DNA from 2 places in the Microbacterium sp. MMO-35 genome. Region 1 is predicted to be linked to the other one. Evidence: predicted binding sites of a transcription regulator. Region 1 holds the regulator's gene; the other holds the start of a gene.
The links. Region 1 encodes HrcA, which represses chaperone genes, less so after heat shock. Its sites were predicted from a motif close to TTNGCACTCGNNNNNNNCGAGTGCNAA; they were not measured.

Region 1 (3,401 bases):
CGACGGCGCGGCCGCGACGACCTCGGCGTCCAGCCAGACGCCGGCGCCGTCACCGAGGGTGATCGGCTCGCCGACGCGCACCCGGCGCACCACCGCGGCGTGCTTGGCCTCGGCGCCAGTGAGGGCGATCGTGGTCCCCGGTCGGGCCGAGGTCGCCTCGGGCGTGACGAAGTGCAGCGCCATGTCCGTCAGCCGCGGAACCGGTCGCGCAGCTTGGAGAACAGGCCCTGATGGAACTCGGCGAGCCGTGGTGCCGGCGCCTTCGTGCGCTTGGCGAAGTCCTCGATGAGCTGACGCTGCTTGTGGTCGAGCTTCGTGGGGGTGAGCACCTGCACGCCCACCCGCAGGTCTCCGCGCTGCGTGCCCCGCAGCGGCGTGACCCCACGGCCCTTGATCGTGAGCACGTCGCCGGACTGCAGACCCTGGCGGATCTCCAGATCCACCGGGCCGTCGAGCGACTCGATCGTCGTCGTGGTGCCCAGGATCGCGTCGCTCATCGCGACCTCGAGGGTCGCGAGCAGGTCATCGCCCTCGCGGCTGAAGCGCGCGTGCGGCGTCACCGTGACCTCGACGTACAGATCGCCGTTCGGACCGCCCGCGCGGCCCACCTCACCGGAGCCGGGAAGCTGCAGGCGCAGACCGGTCTCGACGCCGGCGGGGATGTCGAGCCCGACCGTCCGGCGCGAACGCACCCGGCCCTGGCCGTTGCAGGTCTGGCACGGGAACGGGATCGTCGTGCCGAAGCCCTCGCACGACCCGCAGGGCGCGGTCGTGAGGACGTTGCCGAGCAGGCTCCGCACCTGCTGCTGCACGTGCCCGGATCCGCCGCAGATGTCGCAGGTCACGGGCGAGGTGCCGTCCGCGCAGCAGGAACCCTGACAGGTCTCGCACAGCACCGCGGTGTCGACCTCGATGTCGCGGTGCACACCGAACACGACGTCGCCGAGGTCGAGCGTCACCCGCACCAGGGCGTCCTGGCCGCGCTCCCGGCGCGAACGGGGCCGGGCGGACCGCGCCCCTCCGCCGCCGAAGAAGGTCTCGAAGATGTCCCCGAAGCCGCCGAACCCGCCGAATCCGCCGTTGCCGTTCTGGTCGCCGCCCATGTCGTAGCGGCGTCGCGAATCGGCGTCGCTGAGCACGTCGTAGGCGTGCGTGACCGACTTGAACCGCTCCGCGGCCTCCTCGCTCGGGTTCACGTCGGGGTGCAGCTGCCGGGCGAGCCGTCGATACGCCTTCTTGATCTCGTCCTCGCTCGCGTCGCGCGAGACGCCGAGGACCTCGTAGTGATCCGTCACCATCGCCTTTCCGGGCCGCCCTGCGGCGGCGTGTCTGTCGTGCGGCCGGTCACCGGCCGGACTCGTCCTCTTCGAGCAGCCGGGACAGGTAGCGGGCCACGGCCCGCGCCGCCGCGAGGTTGCTCTGGTAGTCCATGCGGGTCGGGCCCATCACGCCGACGCGTGCGGTCCCGGAGTGGGTGAGATAGTCGCTCGCGACGATCGAGGCCTCGCCGAGACCGAACGCGGCGTTCTCCGTGCCGATGCTCGCCGCGAGCCCGTGCTCGTCGACGCGCATCTCGCTCATCAGCCGCAGCAGCGTCACCTGCTCCTCGATCGCCTCGAGGAGCGGATGGATGCTGCCGCGGAAGTCGTGCTCGCGGCGTGCCAGCGTGGCGGCGCCCGCCATGACCAGGCGCTCCTGGCGGAACTCGGCGAGCTCTTCGGCCACCGCCCGCAGCAGCGCGGCCCGCGCGGCGTCGACACGGGGGCCGTACGAGGTCTCTCCCGCTGCCTGGACCCGCTCGGCGCCGCGGCGCACCGAGTGTCCGGTGAGCAGTTCGGTGATCGCCGCGCGGAGCATCCCGAGCTCGGACTCGTCGAGCTCGACCGGCAGCGGGACGATGCGCTGCGACACGCCGCCGGCGTCCGTCACGAGCACGATGAGCAGGCGGTTCGGGGCCAGCGCGACGAGCTCGACGTGCGTGACATGTGCGCGCGCGAAGGACGGATACTGCGCGAGGGCGACCTGCCCGGTCAGCCGGGTGAGCACGCGCACGGTGCGCACCATGAGGTCGTCGAGGTCGGCGGGGTCCGCGAGGAACGCGGTGATCGCGCTGCGCTGCGCCGCGGAGAGCGGCCGCACCTGCGCGAGGTGGTCGACGAAGACGCGATAGCCCTTGTCCGTCGGCACCCGCCCGGAGGAGGTGTGCGGCGCCGCGATGAGGTCCTCGTCCTCGAGCTGGGCCATGTCGTTGCGGATCGTCGCGGCGGACACGCCGAAGGCGTGCCGCTCCACGATCGACTTGCTGCCGACCGGCTCATTCGTCTCGACGTAGTCCTCGACGATGGCGCGGAGCACCTGGAGTCCCCGTTCTGAGACCATCGCCCCTCCTCACCGCTGGCACTCGTGCATCCTGAGTGCCAATCCTATCCTGCCGGGCCTCCCGGCGGGCTCAGGGACCGCGGACGCCTCCAGAACCGCGGGAGCGCCCGGGCCCGGAGGACGGGGACGCGGTTCTGCCTAGGATGGCGCCATGGACCACGACGCCGTGCGCACGCGGATCTCCACCGGCGAGCTCATCGGACGCCGCATCGACGGCGTCGACCGCCATCTCGGCATCCCGTACGCCGCACCGCCTTTCGGGCCCCGCCGCTTCCGCAGCCCCGAGCCGCCTGAGGCGTGGTCGGCGCCGCGCGATGCCTCGGCGTTCGGCCCGACCGCTCCGCAGCTGCCCTACGCCGGGGCGACGGCCGAGATCCTCGGCAGCCTCCGCATCGACGGCGACGACATCCTCACCGCGAACGTATGGGCCCCGGTCGGCGCCCGTTCCGCACCGGTCGTGCTGTGGATCCACGGCGGCGCGCTGGAGCGGGGAACGGCGGCGCTGTCCCTCTATGACGGCACCGCGTTCGCCCGCGACGGGATCGTGTTCGTCAGCATCAACTACCGGCTGGGATCTGAAGGCTTCTCGGTGCTCGACGGGGCGCCGCGCAACCTGGGGCTCCAGGACGCGGCGGCGGCCCTCCGCTGGGTGCACGAGGAGATCGCCGCGTTCGGGGGCGACCCGGATCGAATCACCCTCATGGGCGAGTCCGCCGGCGGGGCGCTCGTCGCCGCACTGCTCTCCCGCGCCGACACCCGCGCCCTCGTGTGCGGCGGGATCATCCAGTCCGGTCCGCTGCTGGCGTCGTCCCCGGCGCGCGGCGGCAGAGTGACCCGGCAGCTCGCCGCACGTCTCGGAGTGCCCGCCACCGCGGAGGCGTTCACCGCCCTCGCTCCGGACGCGCTCCTCGAGGCGCGGCACGCCCAGTCCGCCGGATCCTCGCCGCTCGGCGGCGCACCGGGGTTCGCCCTCGTGATCGACGAGGAGACCCTGCCGAGCTCGCCGCACGAGGCGCTGCGGG
Region 2 (3,401 bases), on a different contig from region 1:
CCGCCGACGTACAGCCATCCGAGCAGTTCCTCCTCCGGACCGAGCCCGTGCGCGCGTGCCACGGCGGCGCTGCGGGTGTATCCGCCGGTGCGCCAGATGACGCCCCAGCCCGCCTCGTCGAGCAGCAGGCTGAGCACATGCGCGACGCCGGAGGCGACGGCCTCCTGCTCCCAGCGGGGCACCTTGTGGCTGCCGCGGTAGCTCGCGACGACGGCGATGAGCAGCGATGCGCGCAGCGGCTTGGACGACGGGGACGAGTCGCCCTCGGCCTCGGCGATCGCGGCCGCCAGCCGGTCCCGGTCCCGGCCGCGCAGCTCGATCAGGCGCCAGGGGCGCAGCGAGGAGTGGTCGGCGACGCGCCCGGCGGCGGCGACGAGCGGGAGCAGCTGCTCACGGGTCGGCGCGTCGGGCGTCACCTTCGACCACGACTGCCTGCGGGTGACGGCTTCGAGTGCGCTCATGCGTCCGCGGCGCCCTCGTCCGGCTGGAAGGACAGCGCGATCGAGTTCATGCAGTAGCGGTCGCCGGTGGGAGTGCCGAAGCCGTCCGGGAAGACATGGCCCAGATGCGAACCGCAGGCGGCGCAGCGCACCTCCGTGCGGACCATCCCGAGGCTGCTGTCCTCGATGAGCTCGACGGCCTCCGGGCGCACCGACTCGTAGAAGCTCGGCCAGCCGCAGCCGGAGTCGAACTTGGTGCCGCTGCGGAACAGCTCCGCGCCGCAGGCGCCGCAGGTGTAGAGGCCGGCGCGCTGCTCGTCGAGCAGCTCACCCGTCCACGGGCGCTCCGTCGCCGCCTCGCGCAGCACGGCGTACTGCTGCGGTGCGAGCTCGGCGCGCCATTCGGCGTCGGTCTTGGTCACGCGGTGCGACATGGATCCTCCCGGGGTCGGATCCATTCTCCCGCTTTCTCGGGCGTCGAGGGGCGCAGACCGGGGCGCGCCTCCCGGCGCCAGGAGGGTGCGGACGTAGCCTGAGGGGGTGACCGAGCTGCTCAGCGACCGCGAGCGCGCGATCCTCGAGTTCGAGGCGCGCCGCCCCGGGCACTCCAGCGCGAAGGAGGAGGCGATCCGCGGCGAGCTGGAGCTGGCCCCGGCGCGCTACTACCAGCTTCTGGACCGCGTGATCGATTCGGAGCAGGCCCTCGTCGCCGACCCGATGCTCGTTCGCCGGCTGCGCCGGATCCGCGACGACGCCGCGGCGCGCCGGGCCGACCGCACCGCCCTGTCCGCGGGCTGACGGCGCGCCGGGCGGATCCGCCTGTCGTTCATGGAATCCACCGGAACGGGCCGGATAACATCGGGGAATGCCTGAATCCGCCCGCGACCGATTCGACGAGATCCCGCACGCGCAGGGCCGCGTCGGCGCCCATCGCGCCGAGAACCCCGGGATGCGCGGCTGGTTCGTGCTGCTGTGGGCGGCCGTCGCCACGGTCGTGCTCATCGCCGTGGGCATCTTCGCCGCGATGCTGGCCATGGGCAAGATCAGCTTCGACCAGGGCACGCCGATGCCCAGCGTGTCGCGGACGGCGACCGCGAGCGCCCCGCCGCTCGACAAGACCTACGCGGTGTTCGTCCTCAACGCGACCGGCGCGAACGGCCTGGCCGCGGCCACGCGCGACACGATCGTGAACGCCGGCTTCGCCGCGGATGCCGTGGTCGCAGGGGACGCCGACTCGCAGGACTTCCCGACCTCCACCGTCTACTACAAGACGGCCGCGGACGAGAACGCCGCACGGGCGCTCGCCGATCTCGTCGGGGCGAAGGAGATCGCGCAGAGCGACCGCTACGGCGACGATGTGGTGCCCGGCCAGAAGCAGCTGACCGTCGTGCTCGGGATGGACCTCGCGAAGAACGCGCCGACCACCGAGCCCACGCCCGCCGACACCTCGGGCGACGGCTCCGCGGGCTGAACGCCGCCGCGTGCGCCGCGGCTTGCACTCTCAGGGGGCGAGTGCCAGACTGGGTTTAGCACTCTACTGATCTGAGTGCTAAACCCAATGTCTACGTCCAGGAGGGACGACAGAACTCATGGCAAAGATCATCGCTTTCGATGAGGAGGCCCGTCGCGGCCTCGAGCGCGGCCTGAACATCCTGGCCGACGCGGTCAAGGTGACCCTCGGCCCGCGTGGCCGCAACGTCGTGCTCGAGAAGAAGTGGGGCGCCCCCACCATCACGAACGACGGCGTGTCCATCGCCAAGGAGATCGAGCTCGACGACCCGTACGAGAAGATCGGCGCGGAGCTCGTCAAGGAGGTCGCGAAGAAGACCGACGACGTCGCCGGAGACGGCACCACGACCGCCACCGTGCTCGCCCAGGCGCTCGTCCGCGAGGGCCTGCGCAACGTGGCCGCCGGAGCCGACCCGATCAGCCTGAAGAAGGGCATCGAGAAGGCCGTCGCCGCCATCACCGCCGAGCTGCTCGCCTCCGCCAAGGAGATCGAGTCCAAGGAGGAGATCGCCGCCACCGCGTCGATCTCGGCCGCTGACCCGGAGATCGGCGAGCTCATCGCCGAGGCCATCGACAAGGTCGGCAAGGAGGGCGTGGTCACCGTCGAGGAGTCCCAGACCTTCGGCACCGAGCTCGAGCTCACCGAGGGCATGCGCTTCGACAAGGGCTACCTGAACCCGTACTTCGTCACGGACCCGGAGCGCCAGGAGGCCGTCTTCGAGGACCCGTACATCCTCATCGCGAACCAGAAGATCTCGAACATCAAGGACCTTCTCCCCGTCGTCGACAAGGTGATCCAGGACGGCAAGGAGCTCGTCATCATCGCCGAGGACGTCGAGGGCGAGGCTCTCGCGACGCTCGTGCTGAACAAGCTCAAGGGCATCTTCAAGTCCGTGGCCGTCAAGGCCCCGGGCTTCGGCGACCGCCGCAAGGCGCAGCTGCAGGACATCGCGATCCTCACCGGCGGCACCGTGATCACCGAAGAGGTGGGTCTCAAACTCGAGAACACCACGCTCGCCGAGCTCGGCCGTGCGCGCAAGGTCATCGTCACCAAGGACGAGACCACCATCGTCGAGGGTGCGGGCGAGCAGTCCCAGATCGAGGGCCGCGTCACGCAGATCCGTCGCGAGATCGAGAACACCGACAGCGACTACGACCGCGAGAAGCTGCAGGAGCGCCTCGCCAAGCTCGCCGGCGGCGTGGCCGTCATCAAGGCGGGCGCGGCCACCGAGGTCGAGCTCAAGGAGCGCAAGCACCGCATCGAGGACGCCGTGCGCAACGCGAAGGCGGCTGTCGAGGAGGGCATCGTCCCCGGCGGCGGCGTCGCGCTCATCCAGTCCGGCAACAAGGCGCTCGACGCGCTGGCGCTGCAGGGCGACGAGGCGACCGGCGCGAACATCGTGCGCGTCGCGATCGAGGCCCCGCTGAAGCAGATCGCGCTCAACGCCGGTC

Region 2: the regulator HrcA is predicted to act here: its motif matches at 1,967-1,993, upstream of groL (chaperonin GroEL).

What each region holds. Positions count from the first base shown of each region.
Region 1 is NZ_JBBCVH010000002.1:407,708-411,108, forward strand. It holds gene WFJ01_RS05300 (16S rRNA (uracil(1498)-N(3))-methyltransferase) at 1-183, opposite strand, end outside; gene dnaJ (molecular chaperone DnaJ) at 189-1,295, opposite strand; gene hrcA (heat-inducible transcriptional repressor HrcA) at 1,345-2,379, opposite strand; gene WFJ01_RS05315 (carboxylesterase/lipase family protein) at 2,531-3,401, shown strand, end outside.
Region 2 is NZ_JBBCVH010000003.1:288,734-292,134, reverse strand. It holds partial or broken gene WFJ01_RS08235 (nitroreductase family protein) at 1-461, opposite strand, end outside; gene msrB (peptide-methionine (R)-S-oxide reductase MsrB) at 458-874, opposite strand; gene WFJ01_RS08225 (DUF3263 domain-containing protein) at 981-1,238, shown strand; gene WFJ01_RS08220 (LytR C-terminal domain-containing protein) at 1,306-1,911, shown strand; gene groL (chaperonin GroEL) at 2,030-3,401, shown strand, end outside.